DNA from 4 places in the Gynuella sp. genome. Region 4 is predicted to be linked to each of the others. Evidence: predicted binding sites of a transcription regulator. Region 4 holds the regulator's gene; each other region holds the start of a gene.
What was found. The regulator FNR, encoded in region 4, switches genes on or off when oxygen is low (the NO sensors DNR and NnrR bind a similar motif). The targets are predictions, from matches to a motif close to TTGATNTANATCAA.

Region 1: the regulator FNR is predicted to act here: its motif matches at 3,086-3,099, upstream of frdA (fumarate reductase (quinol) flavoprotein subunit).
Region 2: the regulator FNR is predicted to act here: its motif matches at 2,752-2,765, upstream of ACQY6I_RS12660 (Hsp20/alpha crystallin family protein).
Region 3: the regulator FNR is predicted to act here: its motif matches at 1,678-1,691, upstream of napE (periplasmic nitrate reductase, NapE protein).

What each region holds. Positions count from the first base shown of each region.
Region 1 covers NZ_JBNKSF010000009.1:53,374-58,845, forward strand. Annotated here, with positions in the region: gene frdD (fumarate reductase subunit FrdD) at 1-101, opposite strand, end outside; gene ACQY6I_RS03700 (fumarate reductase subunit C) at 112-504, opposite strand; gene ACQY6I_RS03705 (succinate dehydrogenase/fumarate reductase iron-sulfur subunit) at 501-1,250, opposite strand; gene frdA (fumarate reductase (quinol) flavoprotein subunit) at 1,250-3,025, opposite strand; gene ACQY6I_RS03715 (DUF1538 family protein) at 3,198-3,926, shown strand; gene ACQY6I_RS03720 (DUF1538 domain-containing protein) at 3,923-4,759, shown strand; gene ACQY6I_RS03725 (P-II family nitrogen regulator) at 4,756-5,106, shown strand; gene ACQY6I_RS03730 (CBS domain-containing protein) at 5,103-5,472, shown strand, end outside.
Region 2 covers NZ_JBNKSF010000034.1:98,623-104,094, forward strand. Annotated here, with positions in the region: gene radA (DNA repair protein RadA) at 1-1,277, opposite strand, end outside; gene ACQY6I_RS12655 (fumarylacetoacetate hydrolase family protein) at 1,280-1,939, opposite strand; gene ACQY6I_RS12660 (Hsp20/alpha crystallin family protein) at 2,063-2,623, opposite strand; gene ACQY6I_RS12665 (ABC transporter permease subunit) at 2,830-4,005, opposite strand; gene ACQY6I_RS12670 (ABC transporter permease subunit) at 3,989-5,464, opposite strand.
Region 3 covers NZ_JBNKSF010000039.1:26,612-32,083, forward strand. Annotated here, with positions in the region: gene napA (nitrate reductase catalytic subunit NapA) at 1-603, opposite strand, end outside; gene ACQY6I_RS16245 (chaperone NapD) at 600-950, opposite strand; gene napF (ferredoxin-type protein NapF) at 947-1,426, opposite strand; gene napE (periplasmic nitrate reductase, NapE protein) at 1,435-1,587, opposite strand; gene ACQY6I_RS16260 (hypothetical protein) at 1,889-2,098, shown strand; gene ACQY6I_RS16265 (carboxymuconolactone decarboxylase family protein) at 2,184-2,528, opposite strand; gene ACQY6I_RS16270 (SLAC1 anion channel family protein) at 2,561-3,544, opposite strand; gene ACQY6I_RS16275 (hypothetical protein) at 3,562-3,786, shown strand; gene nhaD (sodium:proton antiporter NhaD) at 3,783-5,141, opposite strand.
Region 4 covers NZ_JBNKSF010000007.1:282,719-288,190, reverse strand. Annotated here, with positions in the region: gene ACQY6I_RS02390 (sulfite exporter TauE/SafE family protein) at 1-12, shown strand, start outside; gene ACQY6I_RS02385 (gamma-glutamylcyclotransferase family protein) at 9-593, shown strand; gene ACQY6I_RS02380 (hypothetical protein) at 874-1,368, shown strand; gene ttcA (tRNA 2-thiocytidine(32) synthetase TtcA) at 1,440-2,327, shown strand; gene fnr (fumarate/nitrate reduction transcriptional regulator Fnr) at 2,442-3,194, shown strand; gene ccoM (cytochrome c oxidase subunit CcoM) at 3,266-3,385, shown strand; gene nudC (NAD(+) diphosphatase) at 3,424-4,257, opposite strand; gene ACQY6I_RS02355 (bifunctional acetate--CoA ligase family protein/GNAT family N-acetyltransferase) at 4,238-5,472, opposite strand, start outside.

The sequences.
Region 1 (5,472 bases), on a different contig from region 4:
GTGATGACGATGACAGCCGGCATAAACAATGCGATGACCATACCGCCGGCACCAAACAAAGACCATGCAATCGGTTCGTGGGAACGGGTATATTGCTTCATAGTGATCTCCTTAAAATAACATGCCGGCAAAAATGAACAGAACCACCGTGCAGACAGCAAACGCCACCCAGTGCAGTGCTTTCAGCGTTGATCCGGGAACCTGTTTGTCACCCAGACGAATTACCATCACTTTTGGCACCATGTCAAAGAAGGTATAGGCATGCAACATAGCCGCAGCAAATGCAATCAGGTGAAACAGCACCATAACCGGTGATTTCATTGCCATCACCCAGGAAATGAAAGCCTCCTCTCCTTTGGTCAGAGCAAACACTCCAGCCATTAACAGGATGGAATAGAGAAACAACGGTATCGCGGTCGCCTCACGCAACATATAAAAGCGGTAAAACGGGTTTTTGACCCACCAGTTGGAAGGCTGTTTTTGGATGTAAGGTTTACGGTTCATTTTTTACCTCCTGCCAAACCAACCAGATTCAGACCGTAATCGATATCTGAAACCAGTTTACCCTGGTTAATCGCTGCTGCCGGATCAACGCTTTTTGGACAAACCTCTGAGCAGTATCCAACAAACGTACAGCTCCAAACGCCCTCTTCCGCATTCAGGAACTCCATGCGGTCGGCCTTGCCTTCATCACGGGAATCCTGGTTATAACGGAAAGCTAACGCCAGGGCAGCCGGGCCGAGAAATTCAGGATTGCGCCCAAACTGCGGACAGGCGGCATAACAGAGCCCACAGTTAATACACTGACTGAACTGCTTATAACGAGCCAGCTCTGCAGGAGTCTGCAGATATTCGCCCTCGTCAGTGGACTTTTCCTTTTCGCGAATAATATAAGGCTTAATGGTTTCCAGTTTCTCAACAAAGTTACCGATATCAGCCACCAGATCGCGTTCGATCGGAAAATTAGCCAGCGGTGCAATATGCACTTCCGGCTCATCAAAATAGTCACGCAAAAAGGTTTTGCACCCTAATTTGGGAACACCATTAATCATAAAACCGCAGCTGCCACAGATCGCCATCCGGCAGGACCAACGGTAACTCAGGCTGGGCTCAAGATTGTCCTTGATGTAACCCAGAGCTTCCAGCACGGATGTATCCTGGGTGGCAGGAACCTCAAAGGTCTGAAACCAAGGCTCATTATCCTGTTCAGGTCTGTAACGGGTGACACGAATTTTCATCATTTTATTCATTATTTGTCCCCCTCTTTGTGTTCAGACGCTGCCCCATATACACGTTCAGCCGGTTTGGATTTAGTGATCACCACCTCCTGATATTCCAGTTTAGGTGCTGCATCCTCAGACCGATAAGCCAGAGTATGTTTCAGGAACTTATCATCATCACGTTTTTCGAAACCATCGAGACGCTGATGACTGCCACGGGACTCTTTGCGGGCTCTGGCAGAATGCGCCATTGCTTCACCCACATCCAGCAGGAAACCCAGCTCAATGGCATACAACCATTCGGTGTTGAAAGCCAGACTGCCATCTTTCATACCGATATTTTTATAGCGGTCTTTCAGCTCAACCAATTTGTCACAGGTTTGTTGGATTAAATCATCTGAACGGTAGATACCCACACCGTCTTCCATAGTATCGGCCAGCTCTTTACGGATGTCAGCCATGCTTTCAGTCCCTTTGGCTGTCCGTAATTCATTCCAGCGGGCTTCGTTGGCTTTAATCTGCTCCTGCAAGGCGCTGATATCGACCAGATCAGCCTGGCTGGCAAGGTCCGCAGCGTGATCACCTGCCACTTTACCGAAGACACCGAGTTCAGCCAGGGAGTTGGAACCCAGACGGTTTGCACCATGCAGGCCTACGCTGGCACACTCACCAACGGCAAACAGCCCTTTGATGGGTGTCTCGGTATTAATATCTGTCTGTATTCCACCCATGGTGTAGTGCACCGTTGGACGTACAGGAATGGGTGCAGTCACTGGATCTACACCAACATAGGCTTTTGCCAGTTCGCGAATAAAAGGTAAACGCTCATTGATTTTCTGCTCACCCAGATGGGTCAGATCAAGATTAACGGCTGTTCCGCGTGAGGTTTCGATGACCCGGCCTTTTTTCTCTTCATGCCAGAATGCCTGACTAAGGCGGTCACGTGGACCCAGTTCCATATATTTGTTTTTCGGCTGGCCAACCGGAGTTTCCGGGCCCAGGTTATAATCCTGCAGATAGCGATAGCCGTCTTTGTTCGTCAGAATACCACCTTCACCTCGACAACCTTCCGTCATCAGGATACCGGTACCGGGAAGACCGGTCGGGTGGTACTGAACAAATTCCATGTCGCGCAACGGTACACCCTGACGATACGCCAGAGACATGCCATCACCCGTAACAATGCCACCATTGGTATTAAACCGATAGACCCGCCCGGCACCACCAGTAGCAATAATGACCGCCTTCGCCTGGAAAGTGGTAAATGTACCATTCTTAATATCGATAGCCTGCAAACCAACAGCACGGCCGTCTTTCACCAGCAGATCAGTACAAAAATATTCGTCATAGCGTTTAATCTGAGGAAATTTAATTGATGTCTGAAATAACGTGTGAAGAATATGGAAGCCGGTTTTATCAGCAGCAAACCATGTACGTTCTATTTTCATACCACCGAACGCACGGACATTTACCCGACCATCAGGTTTCCGACTCCAGGGGCATCCCCAGTGCTCCAAGCGTAAATTCTCTTCCTTGGCATGACTGACAAAATAGTCCACAACGTCCTGATCACACAACCAATCACCACCTGAAACCGTATCGGCAAAGTGATAATCCAGTGAGTCATGATCCTGTACTACAGCAGCACAACCCCCTTCCGCTGCACAGGTATGACTGCGCATAGGATAAACCTTCGACACCAGAGCAATGGTTAACGAAGGATTTTTTTCAGCAGCGGCGATCGCTGCCCTTAAACCTCCACCGCCGGCTCCGACAATTACAATATCTGCTTGGATTGTTTCCATTGGAAATCTCCATGATGAGTAGAACTGAATGCATTGTGTATAAGTGGCTAAATAACAGCTTTGATATGAATCATCTTATACAAAAGTAGCATGCCTCGTAAGGGAGAATGATTGATCTTTGTGGTCCATCCTCCTATGGTTTGATTCAATATTGGATTCTGCCCCGAGTTCTATGAATGCATTACTGATTTCCATTAAGGACAGTCTCCGCGATCTCACTCCTATTGTTGTCGTGGTTGTTTTTTTTCAGGTGGTAGTCCTGCAACAGCCTTTTCCCGAAGTTCTGGATATTCTCGTCGGTGCGATCATGGTCGTATTGGGTCTGGCACTTTTTATTCAGGGGCTGGAACTGGGACTATTTCCAATCGGCGAATCCCTCGCCAATGCTTTTGCCTACCGGGGTTCTCTGGTGGCGTTATTGACCTTTAGCTTTGGCCTTGGCTTTGCTACCACGATTGCCGAACCGGCATTGATTGCAGTCGCTGATGAGGCCGCCCAGGTAGCCAGTGCCGGCGGCATGATCGCCAGCAATGAAGCCGCCATGCATAGCTACGCCAACGGGTTACGTTACACCGTTGCTCTCAGCGTAGGTATAGCACTAATTATCGGGGTACTGCGTATTTTAAGAGGCTGGCCAATTCATTATCTGATCATCGGTGGTTATCTGCTGGTGGTCATAACCACTTTTTTCGCCCCCAAAGAGATTATCGGTATCGCTTATGACAGTGGTGGAGTAACAACCTCAACGGTTACTGTTCCACTGGTGACGGCTCTGGGGATCGGTCTGGCCTCTTCAATTAAAGGTCGTAATCCTATGATTGACGGTTTTGGCCTGATTGCATTCGCTTCGTTGACACCCATGATTTTCGTCATGCTATATGGAACGTTTTTGAGCTTATGAATCTACTGAGCGACATGCTGACAACACTATTGGGCACAGGACGTGATTTATTACCGATAATAATTCTTATTTTTGTTTTTCAGATTTTAATCCTCCGCAAACCCATTGCCAATCTACCGCAGGTGGTATTTGGGTTCATTCTTGTCTTGCTGGGACTGACTCTGTTTTTGACTGGACTCGAAAAAGCCCTGTTTCCCATCGGTCGCCTGATGGCTCGCCAGTTAACTGACATCAACTTCGTCAATCCTGCAGGCGAGATATTTCATTGGTCACAGTACAGCTGGGTATTTGTTTTTGCATTCGCAATAGGTGCCACCACAACCATCGCCGAACCTTCACTCATTGCTGTCGCCATCAAAGCTCACGAAGTATCCGGTGGTAGCATCCACGTCTGGGGGTTGCGCATTGCTGTTGCACTAGGGGTGGCGATTGGTATCAGCCTTGGCAGCTGGCGTATTGTCACTGGTTACCCTATTTACTGGTTCATTATTGTCGGTTATATCATCGTCGTCATTCAGACCGTATTTGCCCCCAAAGCCATTATTCCATTGGCATATGATTCCGGTGGCGTCACCACCTCCACCGTAACGGTACCTCTGGTTACTGCTCTCGGATTGGGACTGGCAGAAACCATTCCAAACAGAGATCCATTAATTGATGGCTTTGGATTAATTGCCTTTGCCAGCCTGTTCCCCATTATGAGCGTTATGGGATACGCCCAACTGGCACACTGGCGAATACAGCGGCAAATGGCACGGAGAGCACAAACGGAGCATAATCTCAGCACTCAAACGGCTGAATATTCAAACACACAAAAGAGGGAAACCTCATGAAATTCAAGTTGATCCTCGCATTTGTTGATGATGTGAAAACCGAGGCAGTCATGAAGGCCGCCAGAGAATGTGGTGCAACCGGTGCCACTGTCATTACCAGTGCCCGAGGTGAAGGCCTTAATGAGAAAAAAACCTTTTTTGGCCTGGCTCTGGAGATTCACCGGGATGTACTTTTGTTTCTGGTGGAAGAACACTGTTGTCGACGCATTCTGGAAAGAATTGCAGAAGTGGCTGAGTTTGACGAAAAACCCGGAACCGGTATCGCCATACAGCTGGATGTGGAGGATGCCATCGGCGTGGCCCATCAGATCAAAAAACTCACTCCACTTGTTGAAGAGGATTTATGATGCAAACATTTATTACCTGCCGCGATGTCATGAATCAGCGATATGAAATTGTTGACGGTCTGACGACCGTGGCTGATGCACTTAAGATTATGGTTGAAAAGAACTATCGCAAAGTGATCATAAACCGGCGCGATCACAGCGATGAATTTGGCATGGTGGAACTCAGTGATATTGCCAGAAAAGTGATCGGTCAGAACAAATCACTCGAACGGGTAAACGTGTATGAAATCATGTCCAAACCTGTCATTTCAGTACGCCCGGAAATGAATATCAAATACTGCTCCCGACTGTTTGATACTTACAATTTACGTTCAGCGCCGGTAATTGAGAATGAGGAGCTTATTGGCGTGGTTAGTTATGACGATA
Region 2 (5,472 bases), on a different contig from region 4:
AGAATGATACGTTTAAAGCCGTGCTTAATGGCTTCCTGTACCCGCTCCTGGCCACTGGGAACAGGACGCAACTCACCCGACAAACCCAACTCACCAAACACCACCAGATCCTGTGGAAGAGCCCGGTCACGCAAGCTCGATAATATGGCCAGCAAGACCGCCAGATCAGCACCCGTTTCACTAATACGGACACCACCGACGACGTTTAGAAACACATCCTGATCACCGGTAAATACCCCCCCATGTCGATTCAATACCGCCAGCAGCATGGCCAGTCGATTGCTGTCCTGACCAACAGCCACCCGGCGGGGATTACCAAATGGACTCTCATCCACCAACGCCTGAATTTCCACCAACAGCGGCCGGGTACCTTCCCAAATGATTGTCACGAGACTCCCCGGCGCAGGCTGACTGGCCCGATTGAGGAAGATGGAACTGGGGTTTTTGACTTCTCTCAAACCGGAATCCAGCATGGCAAACACGCCCAGTTCATTGACCGCACCAAAACGGTTTTTAATGCCTCGAAGGGTGCGAAACCGGGTATCTCCTGAACTTTCTAACATAATGGAGCAATCAATCATGTGCTCCAGCACTTTTGGACCTGCTAGCGAACCATCTTTGGTCACATGACCGACTATAAACACGGCACTGCCAGTCTGCTTGGCAAACCGCGTCAACCATGCAGCCGCCTCACGTACCTGAGAGACCGAACCCGGTGCCGACTCGACATCCGGAACATGCATGACCTGGATAGAGTCCACCACCATGATATCCGGCTTCAGCTCCTGCGCTACCTGACAGATCGCTTCAACGTTAGTCTCTGATAGCATTTTCAGTTTCTGCACCGGCAACCTGAGGCGATTGGCACGCAAAGCCACTTGTTGCAAAGACTCTTCGCCGGTCACATACAGTGCTGAGCGCTGCTCTGCCAGTACACACATGGTCTGCAGCAACAGCGTACTTTTCCCTGCCCCCGGATGGCCTCCCACCAGGATCACAGAACCTTTGACGATGCCACCACCGAGCACCCGGTCAAACTCTTCCATACCGGAACTAAAACGGGGCTGATCCGACAGATCCACATCAGATAACAACTGTACCGATTGGGACAACTGACCTGAATAGCCATTGAAGCTGACGGATCGGCTCTTGCTGCCAGACGCTTCTTTAAACTCTGTCAGAGTATTCCATGCCTTACACTCTGCACATTGCCCCTGCCATTTGGAAAAACTGGCACCACAGTCTGCACAGACAAATGCCAACTTTGCTTTTGCCACAGTTACAGCACCCTGGTTTCAAGTGTAAACCGCTCTTCCAAACTGCAACGCAGTTCATCGCCAGACTGTAATGGTCCGACACCAGCAGGTGTTCCGGTTAAAACCACATCACCGGGCAACAGGGTAAATATGTGACTCATATAAGACAGCAGCATGGGTATTTTGAAGATCATATCTGAGCTGCGGCCATGCTGCTGCAACTTGCCATTCCGGTGTAGGGTAAAGACCTCTTCCCGACGGGCGTCAAAATGCTCCACCTTCACAAAACCGGACAATGGACAGGAACCATCAAATGCCTTGGCCACTTCCCAGGGCTGACCTTTCTGTTTGAGTTCATCCTGAACATCCCGCAATGTCAGATCAAGAGCAAGGCCAATACCACCGACAGCAGCAACGGCCTCTTCCTCAGAAGCCCGGGTCAGCGGTCGGGTAATCAGTAATGCCAACTCCAGTTCATGATGAACGGCGCCTTTATTTTGAGGAATCTGGAAGGGCTGCAGTAGCGAGGTGGCTGCAGTCGACGGTTTGATAAATATCAGCGGTCGTTGTGGTAACGGATTATTGAGCTCTTTGGCGTGCTCCGCATAGTTACGTCCCACACATAGAATTTTCCCCTGCATCAGCCCGGAAAGACTGTTATCGGTATAGCGATGCTCAAACATGAATGCTCACTCATTGTTAAACAGGGCGACAAGATTAGCCGAGATGAACGCTGATGGAAAATGCAGATCCGCAAACGAGCAGAAAAGGCAGCCCGGAACCGGGCTGCCTGGATTAACTCCAGATCAGTGAATTTCGATTTTTTTCACCTCGTGTTCTTCCACCCCTTCCCGGCGAGGTAGGGTCAGCTTCAATACGCCGTCTTTCATACTGGCCTGAATTTCTTCCTCAATCACATCATGAGGTACAGCCAGGGTTCGACAAAATGACCCATAGCTGCGTTCGACCCGATAATAATGGCGGTCTTTTTCTTCTTTCTGTTCCTGTTTCTGACCGGTAATGGTCAGCACTCCGTCTTTTAACTGAATATTCATGTCATCCTGTTTCATTCCCGGTGCTTCAAGGGAAATCTGATAACTTGTTTCATCGCTGGAAATATCCAGTTTTGGACGAAAATCGGCGTTAACAAAATGCCCCATTTCCTCTCCCAAACGACTGGAAAGGGAAGGGAAACCGAATTGCCGCAGGGCATTGTCAAACCAACGATCCATTTCATGATGCATCGAGAACAACGGGTACTCTGAACGACTGCCAGACAAAATGGACGGATCGGTTTTATTGACCGGAAGCTGGCTCAGCTCTTCATGTTTAAACCAGTTCCAGGGGTTGATTCTCTGAAGATCCATAATGCACCTCCAATTAAATTTAAAAATAGCTCCTCTTGATAAAGCACTTAACTAAACCTTCAATACAGGTTTGTTAAACGCCAATATGGGATGACAAAACTAAATTTCAAGACATCACCGCTGCCTCCTTGACGGATGTCATATAACACTGACATCCATAACAGAAGCATCATTTACGGCACTCGTTATGCAGACAACCGCTGGGTTTATTCGTGGTATTTAGGAATCAGAATATCAGGCAGGTAACGAACCAGAAGCAACATCAGGATAACGACTGGCAGCGAATACAACAGTGCAAAAGCAGCAAAATCCCCCCATTGAATATGTTCGTCATTGATAAACTGTGTCGCGCCAATACTCATGGTAAACACATCTGGCTCGGTTAACAGCACCGATGCCAATGGATACTCATTTATGGAAGCAATAAACGAACACAAAGCCACCATTACAAAGGCCCGTGCACAAATAGGCAGATACAGATAACGAAACTGCCCCCAAAGCCCGGCACCGTCGACAATCGCCATTTGGCGCATTTTAAGACTGACACTCCGGAAAGCGTATTTCAATAACCAGACACTGAAGATCACCATCGTCAGATTGAAAATCACCAGCGTCCAGAGGTTGTTAAGACCTCCAACAGTACGGGCAATAACAAACAACACCGGCAGGTAGAGCACACTCGGAAAAAACAGAACACCGCGCAACATGGTCGATAGTGAACGATGCCGGTGACTGTGAATCTGACTAAGTTCCAATGCCGCAGGTGTTGCTATAAGGATAGAAATCACCGCGGTGGCAACACTGACCAGCAACGAGTTGATAATCCAGTTAACTATTTTATATTCAGGCTCACGGACATATAGCTCATCGAATATGGCATGGATATCCCCTTTACTCAAATCACCGATCAGCAGCTCGCCTTCAGCCACCATATTCGGAATAATATATATCACACCATTTTGCATTCTATCCGGCATTTCCGCGACCATCTCCAGAATCTGAATATATCTCGCCAGCAATGTTTCCCCTGTTTTTACCACCAACCCTATCTTCAGTCGCTTCGGTAGATATGTGGCTTCTGGCTCACTTATCGGGGTAAACAGCCACTTTCCCCGCCGACTGAGCTTGACCTCACCAAAACCATTATCAAAGACGATCGTGCTCTTCTTGAAACGCAGCTCCCGCTCAATGACACCGACATATTTTTGGCCCAGCGCTACATACCAATGCTCCAGAGTTGGTTGTTTGGGAATCCAATCATCGACGGCAAAGTTACCTTGTCGGAATGACACTGAAATCAGCGTCACCAACGGTGACAATACCAGTAATATAAATCCACATAGCAGCAAATGTACCCACAGTGCATTAATCCGTCTTAACATTAATGCTCTCCTGCATACCACGCTCGATATCACGCTCAGAACGTCGCAAACGAGTATGAATCAAAATCCATGCCCCCATTAGCAAAAACAGACAACTCGCGAGCGCACTGGCAAGGCCAAAGTTAAAACGGTCATCATCGAATACCATATGATAATTCCAATGCACCAGTGTATCAGTGGAACCAACCGCCGGATTGGAACCAAAGATAACGGGCCCCCCATCTGTCAACAACTGCACCAGTGTCAGATTATTAAAGGAAAACGCAAAAATAATAGACAGCAACGGTAATAACTCCCGCAGCAAAATCGGTAAACGCAGGTTCCACCACTTGCGAAACCAATGGACGCCGTCCAGCGTGGCATGCTCGATGATTGCAACCGGAAGTCGTTGCAGTAGTTTTTCACTGGCAATAAAACAGATGGGATAACAGATCCATATGTTGGCGATAATGACCAACGCACGGCTTAACCAGGGATCATCGAACCAGGGTAGTTCCTGTTTATAAAAATACCCCAGCAATCGATTGATATCACCATAACCACTCCCAAGCAGACCTTTAAACATCTGACTGCTGATGACAACAGGAACCGCCACCGGCAACACCAGAAGCATTCGGTACAGATTTCGAAATGACAGACCGCGATAGTTTATCAATGTTCCCAGTACCAGTCCGATCACGAAGGTTGCAGCTACAGTGACGGATGCCAGAATCAAAGACCAACACAATACCTGCAACAATGGCAACGCCAGATCGGGGTCGGTAAACAGTCGCCCATAATTACTCCAGCCCACCATGGTAATAAAACCCGGCGTCAGCACCCTGTCTGTATCACTCACGTAAAACCCACGTCGTTTGTCGACCCGGTACCGTATCCCGGAAGTGGTCTCAAGCAACGCCCCATCGGACTGCAATTGATAGGCAGGCTGCCCACGATAAAACATTCCTTCCTGATAGATCAGAGTGTCCTGTTCCGGTGTTTGTAAGCGAATATCATTCAGCCAGGGATGATCCAGAGACTCATCCTTCAAAGCCCTGAATTCAGGTTCTGGCTCATGCTCAAGCAGCGACAAAACATTGCCGCCTGATGACGGCGAAAATGACTCTGAGAGATAGGACGTATCGGCTGATACATTCTGTACACGCAGTCTCAACCGATCATCCGGCATGGTCACCAGAGCATAACCAAGCCCCTCCTGATCGTCTTGAACAACCAGCCGGTTTAACAATGCTACTTTCAGTGCCTGATGGCTCAGTAAATGCGAAGAAGAGTAATTGGTGAAACTAACACCCAGAGAATAAGCAATCGGCAATACCGTCACCAGCACGACCACCAGAATCAATGGTGCCAACAGGACACTGCCAGTCTCGTGTATGCGCCAGACGGCAACCACGGACAACAGCACGGCCGCCAAAACCAAAGGTAACAACGTTTGCTGGGTGACACTGTAAATTGCCATAGAGGTCA
Region 3 (5,472 bases), on a different contig from region 4:
GCAGCCCATGGGTTCATCGATACCAAATGTGCGCATAAAACCCGCAACCGCTGACGCCATACAATGGCGGGCATTCGGTTCGATATTATTTGACCGAAATCCGGCTTTCATTAATTTGACAGCCGCATAACCTTCCCAGACAGTCCACTGACCGGAACCAAAGAAACCAACACCATCCGGCCCCTTGGCCTTCAAAGTCGCTTTCCATTTCTCTGCCATGATATCGAAGGCTTCATCCCAACTGACAGGAGTGAACTGGCCATTTTTATCGTATACGCCATTGGTTTTCCGTAACAATGGCTGTGTCAGGCGATCTTTACCATATAAAATTTTAGCCAGAAAATATCCTTTAACACAGTTGAGCCCTTTATTAACCGGTGCAGCTTCGTCTCCATGGGTAGCCACCACTTTGCCGTTCTTCGTCGCCACACTGACACTACACCCAGTACCGCAAAACCGGCAAGGCGCTTTGGACCATTTCAATTCACTGTCCTGACTGGAGGCAATCAGATTATTGGCTCCGGCAGGTACGGACAAACCTGCGACAGCAGCTGCAGTAGCAGCAGCCTGTGCTTTGACAACCTGTCTACGTGTTAATTTCATTTGAATTCTCCAAAATCTGAAAATGCGCCTGACTGCACTTGCTCAAAATAGGTTTCCAATTCCTGATCAACATCGGCCTGTTGATCAAATTCTTCCTGGCTGCCGGTCTGGTGATAGACCAACGCCACGTTTATGACCTCGGGGATCTCTCTGATCCGGTCGACGTTATCCATCAGCTCTTTCAGAGTCTTTGCACAACACACCACCACTATTTTTCCTTCCCGGGTGCTGTGAAAGATTTCAGTATCCCGGATGCACTGAATCTGCTGTCTGCACAAACTCATCTGTTCAGGCCGGCAGTGCACCACCAGGCTGGCTATTTGTTCTTCATGGATTGCTGATTTCATGTTTGGATTCCTATGGCTGATACCGGACATGCCGATACACATAAGCCGCAACCGCTACAACGGATTGGGTCGATATGCGGTCTGGCTACGGCGGAGGTTAAGTCAAATACAATCGCCTGCTCGCTGCAGTCATCGAGACAACTGTTACAGAATACCTGTTGCATTGTCAGACAGTGATTATGGATGGTGAAATGATGTTCCCAGGGCTTGGTAACCAGATCGGGAGATATGGCCTGGGTCGGACAAGACCGTGCACAGGCACCACAAAAGTCGCAACCTGACTGGTCAAATTTCAGCTCAGGAAAACCACCATCTCCTGAATAAATCAGTTGTTCTGGACATTCGTTTACACATGCACCACACCGACTGCAGTGATCAGTAAACAGTGCTTCCGGCAGAGACCATGGAGGCCTGACAGGTTTCTTTTGCGACCGGCCATGTATGAGCCATGATCGCCTGGCCAGATCAACAGACATTTTGCACCCTATACGCCCGGAGGTCCCATGAGCAATTGCAGCATCCACACTACAAACCCATAGCCACCAATAATTGCTATGCTCAGTATCGGGGCCAGGAATACAGTCAAAAAGATAAATAACTTCAGCTCATCGCCTTTACTCGGCTGCTGCTCTGACATATCTCTTGCTCCATATTTTCGCTTTGTTGTTATGAATTTATTCTAGTCAAGCGGATATGGAATGGACGTACCCCTGGCGAGGTACGGGAGTTGTCACAGGTCAATGTGGGAGGAATTTAGCAGGGTCTGGTGGATGATCAGCACCAGAATTCAGACAAACCAACCATTGCGGGAAGGAACACAGTGGTGAAATACGGAATAGTCTTGCTATTGGCAGCAACCATATAGACGGAAGGTCACATGATACTGGCAAACGTTATTTTTGCCCGACGTTCTTTGTTGGAAAACACTGCAGAAATTGTTGGGCTTTGAATCAGTGTTTGACCGCATCGCCATGGCAACATTATTAATCCAGGTCTTGACGGGCATTCATCTGACTGATCATTTATGGCCAGACTACAGACAATGGCATCCACCCAAACTGACACGGTTGCTGATAACTGCCTTACTGGCTCTGGATGCCAGGTTTCAGGTGATGATAAATAATCAGAAGACAGCCTGGGAAATATGACCAGGCATATCAGGAGCAGCACCCAATTTACACCTGTATTTGGGCTTTCTAAGGGTGCTTCCTGACTGTTACCAGCATAGGAAAATTATTTCCCGAGAAACTCATCGACCGCTGCCAATGCCTGCGTTCCATAGATAATGGCCGGTCCACCCCCCATCAACACCGCAACATTGATCATCTCTACCAATTCCTCACGATTGGCACCAGCCACCACTGCTGCTTTGATATGAGAAGCAATGCAGCCATCACAGCGTATGGCAATGGCTATCGCAGACGCCATCATTTCTTTATATTTTTTAGGTACAACCCCTTCTGCCATGGCAGCTTTATGCAACCCTAAAAATGCATTCATAGTGTCGGGACTGGCTTTTCGATAAGCAGATCCCAGAAGGTGTTGGTCCTGATTAATTTCCGTGTAGTTCTTGGTCATATTTGTCTCGCTTAAGACTGAATGGAAGATTGTTATTCCGGCTGGCATATCGCTCTGTTTCGAATCGCCAATAATGTTTTATAAAGCAACCATACAATGATGATATTCAGGGCAACAAACAGAAGTATGGCAACTGAATATGTAAAAACTCCCGGCATAATGTGCGCCATTTTCACACAGGCAACAGTTGCTGCTGCCAATGGAAAGCTGTAAGCCCAGGATGAAATAAAAAACGGTAACTGGAAAAACCGCCAGGCATTAATAAACAACAATAAGGCGAAAAATATCGTGACGTTGAACAGTATCCGGACAAAGTTATCCAGCTCGTGATTCAACGCCAGATAGGCAACCACTCCTACGGCCGGCGGTGCCATTAGTATGAACAGGGTTGGAGTCAGACGGGCGGGCAATGCTTCCAGAAAAAACAGCCGTTGCATTACAATCGTCAGCAATACCAGCCAGAAAAGCAGACCGACACTGAAGAAAAACCAACTGATCTCATGATAACCGAGTGGTACTCCCGCAATCGGCACAACCATATTGCCCACGACGGGAATAAACCAACTTGGATTCACATGACCATGAGTATAATGAGGCTGATAAATCCAATGACTCAGCACAAACAGCGTCAGAGGTAACTGAATTGCCAAAGCGGCTATCCACAGCGCTCTGGCAATAAAGACATGCTCCATCCAGGCAATGGCAAACAATAACATCGCAATGGACATGGTCGGAAAAAAGTTCAGTTTGACCGGATGGTTAATTTCCTCCCGAACTGCCGCTGGGTATTTCATCCATTTCAACAGATAGAGACATAGAACAACAGCAAACACGACTGCCGCCAGCCAGGAAAGATATCGCCAGCTTTCCAGCTTCGGTAACCACATTGCAGTCACTGCTTTCCAGGCAACCGCAAAACCAGCCAGCCCCATCGCTATCGCAAACATGGAAACAGGAAAGTTTAACAACCGTGACTGCGGAATGGTTTCCTCTTTTGAAGCCGTATGAGTACTCATGTAAGACTCCTGTGCACATGGATGTTTTTAAATTAGAATACACTAATATTCAAAAAAGAACATCTGCTATCGAATATCTGTCTAGATTTTGTGGTGAGGAAATAGTTAACCTGCCAGCCATAATCAGAATAGGCCGTATTCCCGGTTTTGAGGCAAGAAATTTGCTGATTAACGCAAAAGTGGAATTGGGGGACAAAAAAGCCCTGATAACCATACAGCTTCAGGGCTTGAAAACGCTTTAGAACAGAAAGAGGTAGCTGATCGCACCAGATACATAGCCCAGCAGCGCCAGCGGACTAATATTTTTCAGATACCAGAAAAAGTTGATTTTCTCCATTCCCATAGCAGCAACACCCGCAGCAGACCCAATAATCAGGCAGCTACCACCAGTCCCGGCTGCAAATGCCAGAAACTCCCAGATATGGGCATTGGTTGGATAAGTGGCCATGTCATACATGCCCATTGAGGCTGCGACCAGGGGAACGTTATCGATGACGGATGACAATAGCCCGATCAGAAACACAATGGCATCGATATTACCAACGGATTGATCCAGCCCGTGCGCCAGCATATCCAGCAAACCTACCGCTTCCAATGCCCCTACAGCCAACAGAATACCCAGGAAGAACAATACACTGGGGGTATCAATCTGACGCAGAATTCTGGTAATACGCAGCGCCGGATCAGGTTTGGTGGGGCTGGTTTGAGCCAGAATTTCACTGATAATCCATAGCACCGACATACTGAGCAGCATCCCCATAAAGGGTGGTAGATGCGTGACGGACTTGAAAACCGGTACGAACAGCAGTCCACCAATACCAACCAGGAAAAAGATATTACGATGACCACTGGTAATATTGGTATGATCAGAACCAACAGCCTGATCCGGGGCATGAATGATCCGCCCCTTCAGACGCCAGCTCAAATACAACAACGGAATGATCAGACAAATCAGTGACGGAGCCAGCAACCCTTTAATAATCGCTCCGGTTGTGATCTGACCTCCAATCCAGAGCATGGTTGTCGTGACGTCACCGATAGGAGACCAGGCCCCACCGGCATTTGCCGCTACCACGATAATGCCGGCAAAAAACAGTCGCTCCTCATGCTCCTTTATCAGTTTGCGAATTAGGGAAATCATGACAATTGTAGTGGTCAGGTTATCAAGAGCTGCAGACAGGAAAAATGCAATCAGGCCAATAATCCACAACAAGGTAACCATATTTGATGCCTGAATGCGATCAGTGATAATCGCAAATCCGCCATGAGCATCCACGAACTCTACAATTGTCATAGCACCCAGGAGGAAAAACAGAATACTGGCAATTTCTCCCAAAGCACCCAGCAATTCATGTTCACCCACCCAACTGCTGATCAGTTGAGCATCGGTTTTCTCGACGTACTGCTCTTCCAAAAACCAGTGTGGCAGATCTGCGACCGATACCAGGGAATGGGAGAACATAATGTACAACGTCCAGCAGATGATGGCCGTCAGGATCGCCGAGGCGGTCTTGTCTATTTTGATATTATGTTCCAGTACGATGGCGGTATAACCCAGCGTAAAAACAACACTAATCAGTATCAGTGAGAATGACATAGGTACCTCATTTAAGTTTTTGTTCGAATTCTTTAGCGAAGTATTGAGTCACCGAATGGCATTCATGGGAGGCAACAACTTTGCTCTTTTCACGCTAAACAGACCCGGCTAGTGGCACTCTTTCCAACTGTGTATTCAATCAATAAAAGTCAAACTGCATCGGTAGGCCGGATCTATGGTGATTTTGGGTCCGCCATCCTGAAACATCTCCAGGTATGATGCATATACGACTTTCGTAGGGAGCACAGGCTACCTGCTAAATCGTGGTACCTACCAACAGAGCCCGATGCCAGTGCCTGGGCCTCCATAGTAGAGAATGATGGATGGTGGA
Region 4 (5,472 bases):
GTAGCTTCATGAACAATTACATTTTTGGTTACGGCAGTCTGATCTGTGCAGACAGCCGCTCACGTACTGGCATCACCGGCGATGCGATCCCAGCTACTGTTAAAGGAATTAAACGCGGCTGGTACGTATCTGTACCACAGACAATGCATATAGCAGTGGGAGCAGTTCAGGATGAGTTTTCTGAATGCAATGGTGTGATATTTCCAGTAGATACAAAAAACCTGGCCAAATTTGATGAGCGGGAACAGGGTTATGGGCGTATTACACTGAAAACAAGCCATATTATTACCAAACATCAGCTTCCTGATGATGCAATCGTCTGGACCTATGTTGGCCACCAAACCAGATCACCATCATCAGAATATCCGATAACCCAAAGTTATCTGGATGTCATTCTTAAAGGCTGCTTTTCCTGGGACGAAGCATTTGCAATAGAGTTTATTAAAACAACCAGTCACTGGGGTAACCTTATCAATGACAGGTCTGCCCCTCGCTACCCAAGAGCGATAGAAAGTGACACTCATTATCACCTACACGACACATTTCTGATGCAGCACCTACCCGACTGTATTCTGCAGCGTAAAAATATCTGACACTTTTTTGCAGAACTGGAGCCAACTCTGTTTTCAATAACCATCAAAGTCATCAATTGCGCCTGCAACAAACAGCATGTGCGCATTTTTAGTGACTAAATATGCTAATAATTAAGTGAAAACCAACCAAAAGATCTAATACCTTTCATAGATTTTGCTAGCGTAATTTATAAGTACTTTTGTTGACGGATTATGTAAATAGTCTTTAGTTTCAGTATCTGCGAACCGATATAGTCAATATTGAAGCAAAGACCATTTACTTCATTTTTTGGTGAAATATATGGGTATCTGTGCAAGCGAATTAAAAAACTGCGTTATTAAACCGACACTGGAATATTTCGGGGTCTGGAATGAAGCGCACGAAGCTCTACTGATTGCCACGGCCGCCACAGAATCAGATCTTGGATATCATTTAGGATGTAGTTCTGACCAGGGTTATGGTCTTTTTAATATCACTGAGCAGGAACATAACAACATTTGGGACAATTATCTGGCGCAGACACCAGACCTGGCGAGTAAAGTCAGAGGTTTAGCTGGTCAGAGAAGCTTTCTCGAACAACCTCATCTTGAACTATCCACCAATCTGGCTTATTCCACTGCAATTGCTTGGTTTATGTATGAAAGTTCAGGGATCCCTGTACCCGCTAAAACGGATGTCATAAGAATAGCCGAATACTGGTGTAAAAATTTTCATCCTAGCAGGGAGTTTCATGACAAAGTCAAGTTTGTTCATTTTTTACAGGCTTGGTTAAAACAAGACTCTATAGCTGCTTGATTTACAAGCACTAAGGAAAATGGTAGAACGCGCGTTCGTTTTTTATCCATATTCCAATCCTGCCTCAAACCATGCAAACACTCAGTAAAAAAGACAAAACAGAATTTAACAAACTACAAAAGCGCCTGCGCCGGGAAGTCGGAAAAGCAATTGCTGACTACAATATGATCGAAGATGGCGACAAGGTAATGGTATGTTTGTCGGGAGGCAAGGATTCCTACACGATGCTGGACATTCTTCTGGGGCTACAGAAAAGTGCACCGGTACATTTCGATCTGGTGGCTGTTAATCTTGACCAAAAACAGCCTGGCTTTCCTGAGCATGTGCTGCCCGAATATCTGCAATCTATCAATGTGCCTTATCATATTCTGGAACGGGATACTTATAGCATTGTTCAGGATATGGTGCCGGAAGGAAAAACCACCTGTGGAATGTGTTCCCGTCTCAGGCGCGGAACTCTGTATGCTTTTGCGGAACAGATTCAGGCAAATAAAATCGCTCTGGGTCATCACCGCGATGACATCATTGAAACCCTTTTCCTGAACATGTTTTACGGTGGCAAACTTAAGGCAATGCCTCCTAAATTACTGGCAGATTCAGGACGTAATATTCTGATTCGCCCTATGGCCTACTGCCAAGAGGAAGATATTGTACAGTATGCTGAGACTAAGGAATTTCCGATCATTCCATGCAACTTGTGTGGTTCACAGGAAAATCTTCAGCGTCAGTCAATCAAACAAATGTTGAAAGACTGGGAAAAACTGCAGCCCGGCCGCAGTGAAATTATTTTTAGAGCAATCCAGAATGTCGCGCCATCACAACTGGCGGATACCAGCCTGTTCGATTTCAATACTCTGAGTATTAATGGCATTGCCTCGCTGAATATTGGCGATGACGGGCCTCTAAGCCCAATGAAACAAACTCAGGTGGAAAGCTGGGAACCAGGAGCCATAAGCTAATCAATGCAGGTAAAGTACATGTCCAAAAAAAAAGTCATGATATTAGTCAATATACTTGCATGATCTGAATCAAGTTCCATAATGTGACCAAAAATATTGTCAGGAAAATTTTCTATGGTTAGTACTGCCCACTGCGATACCTGTAGCCTGCATCCCCTCTGTCTACCTATTGGCTTACAGGACAACGACCTCGACAAACTGGAAAAAATTATCCGTCGTGGTCGTCCCATCCAAAAAGGTGATCATCTGTTCAGGCAGGGCGAGCCGTTTACATCGGTATATGCTGTACGTACGGGGACTCTTAAAACCTATACGCTAACAAATGATGGTGAAGAACAAATTACAGGATTTCATTTGGCCAGCGAACTGGTTGGGTTAAGTAATTTTGATACACAACTGTACACGTGTTCAGCGAAGGCACTTGAAACCACTAACGTCTGCGAAATTCCATTTGAGAGTCTGGATGATCTGAGTGCAGAATTACCCGCACTTAGACGCCAGTTATTGCGGACGATGGGCAAGGAAATTCGTGATGACCAGCAAATGATGTTGTTGTTATCAAAGAAAAGCGCAGAAGAACGTATCGCCTCTTTTTTGTTAAACTTGGCATCCAGATTCAAACGTCGCGGTTTTTCTGACAAAACCTTCCGTTTATCTATGTCCCGGGCTGATATGGCAAACTATCTTGGCTTAGCAGTTGAGACAGTAAGCCGAGTATTTACACGCTTTCAAAAGCAGGATCTGATCGAGATTACGGGTAACGCCAAGGAAATCTCCTTATTGGATCAGAGAGCATTATGGGATCTTGCCGCATTGAGCGAAACCGAACGTTGCGAGCTGGATATTATTGTCTCCAGCTTGGGCTGATCCGTATCAACTTTTGGTGTTGATTTTTTAATTACACTCGTCCTACATGCATATGTATGGAGAGTGTAATTATGTATATCGATCAGATTATCTTCGCAGGAATAGGAACCGTTGGCCTCGTGGTACTTATTACCGGAGGTATTTTCTATTTCATGTATCGCGATGCTCATAAGAAAAAAGACAAGCACTAAGCAGCAGAGGCGTTATCTGTTTAATACTCATAACGCCTTTATTTCTTCGCCATACGAACCTTTTCCCGATGCCTTTCGATCATCCAGCCTGCAATACTCAGGTTAGGTGCATATTTTGGCAGGTCTTCGATATGGAACCAGCGGGCATCCAGAATTTCATGTTCCTGAATCCGGATATCTCCTGATTCGTATTCAGCCTCATAGCCAAGCATTAGTTGATGCGGAAAAGGCCAAGTTTGACTGTTTAAATAACTAATGTTTTTCACTCTCACACCGACTTCTTCGAGAATTTCTCGATATACAGCCTGTTCCGCAGATTCCCCTGCCTCAACAAACCCTGCGAGCGTTGAATACATACCTGAGTCTTTGTGACGCACACCATTGGCCAGTAACACTTCTTCCCCCCGATACACCAACACAATAACGCAAGGCGATATCCTGGGATAAGCAGTCAACCCGCAATGATCACAATGGGCCCCTGGTTCATGATCAAAATATCGTGTTCTATGCCCACAACGCCCACAAAACCGATGGTCCTGCCGCCAGGTATGCAGCTGAACAGCCCGGCTAACCATCGCAAAAACCTGCTCATTTTCTCGGGCAACATCACGAACGGTAACAACCCACCAACCTTCAGGCAGCTCATAACTTTCATCCAACCAACCTGCAAACCAGGGAACCCCCTCCAGGGAGGCAATATAGCCGACACTATCAACCTCAATATTCAGAATATCCTTTGCTTGCAAAACCCAATCACCGGAGTTGGGTACAATCAGATTCCCCCCCTGAAACAAAAGAATATTACCTGCCGACAAATCGTGCTTTTCTTGAAAATCAATTGACCAATAAGTCTCATCCAGTTGATACAGCATCTTTTTTCAGTTCCAGTTTTACCATACACACACCATCGTCCTGACAAACCTGCTCAAAACCACAGTGACGGGCAAGCCTTAGCATGGGCTCGTTGTCACTCATGATTTCAGCGACGATAGCAGTCGCTTTTTCATTTTCACTGTACCGGATCATACGCTGCATCAATTGCGAACCAAACCCTTTCCCCTGCATTTCAGGATCGACCATTACGGCAAATTCGATCTCATTGGTATTAACATCCTTCCAGGTCCGTACCTCTCCCCAAATGCGCTGGTACTGATCAACCGCGACAAATGCCATCTCTCTACCATAATCAATCTGACACATGGCAGCGAGCTCACGATGTTCAAAATTCAAACGACTGCCAAAAAAGCGAAAGCGCAAAGCTTCTGCTGTCATGCGTTCAAAAAACAGTTTCAACTCTGCTTCATCTTCCGCCCGAATAGGTCTCAAGACCAGCTCCTGACCATCTTTTAACGTCATTGATTCTTCTAGATGAATAGGATAAGGCACGATTGGAGATGGAAAAGACTTACCCAGATTGATCGCAACCCCCAATACCAGCAGAGAGTGGTCAGGTAGCAGCAGCAAGTTAACTTCCAAACCTTCAATGCTCGGGTGATCAATGGCAATCTGACTAACAGCCATCAACGCTGTACTGAGTTCTTCGATATCTTTTTCCGGATTATCGGATCTCTCACTTAATACAGAGTATGCATGACTACGGTAAATCAATTTTCGGGTATGATTCGAATTCAATGGCGGTAAACCAAAGCGCCGATCAGCCAATATATCTGCTGTAGAACCCCCCTCTCCAAACACCACGAGCGGGCCAACCAGGGAATCCCGGGTCAACCCCATTGAGAATACCAGCGAGTCCATTTTTCGCCTCATCGGCTGGACACCAAACCCCAGTACTTTACTGCCAGGGAACAGATTTTTTTGATCAGACAACAACTGGTGGGTAGCATCTTTCAGCTCATTGAAGTCATTGATCGAAATGACCACTCCACGCCATCGGGTTCTGGGATTATCATCATAGGCAAATGGATAACAATAAGCCTCATGAACCAGTCGCAGGGAGACGGGATATGCCTGATTGGGTTCGGCAAATAACTGTTTCTGAGAGGTATAAAAATTCGAACCGACAAGATTGAAACCATATATTTCAAGTACTGTCCGGGCCTCAATCCAGGTCATGTATTCGCGGTTCT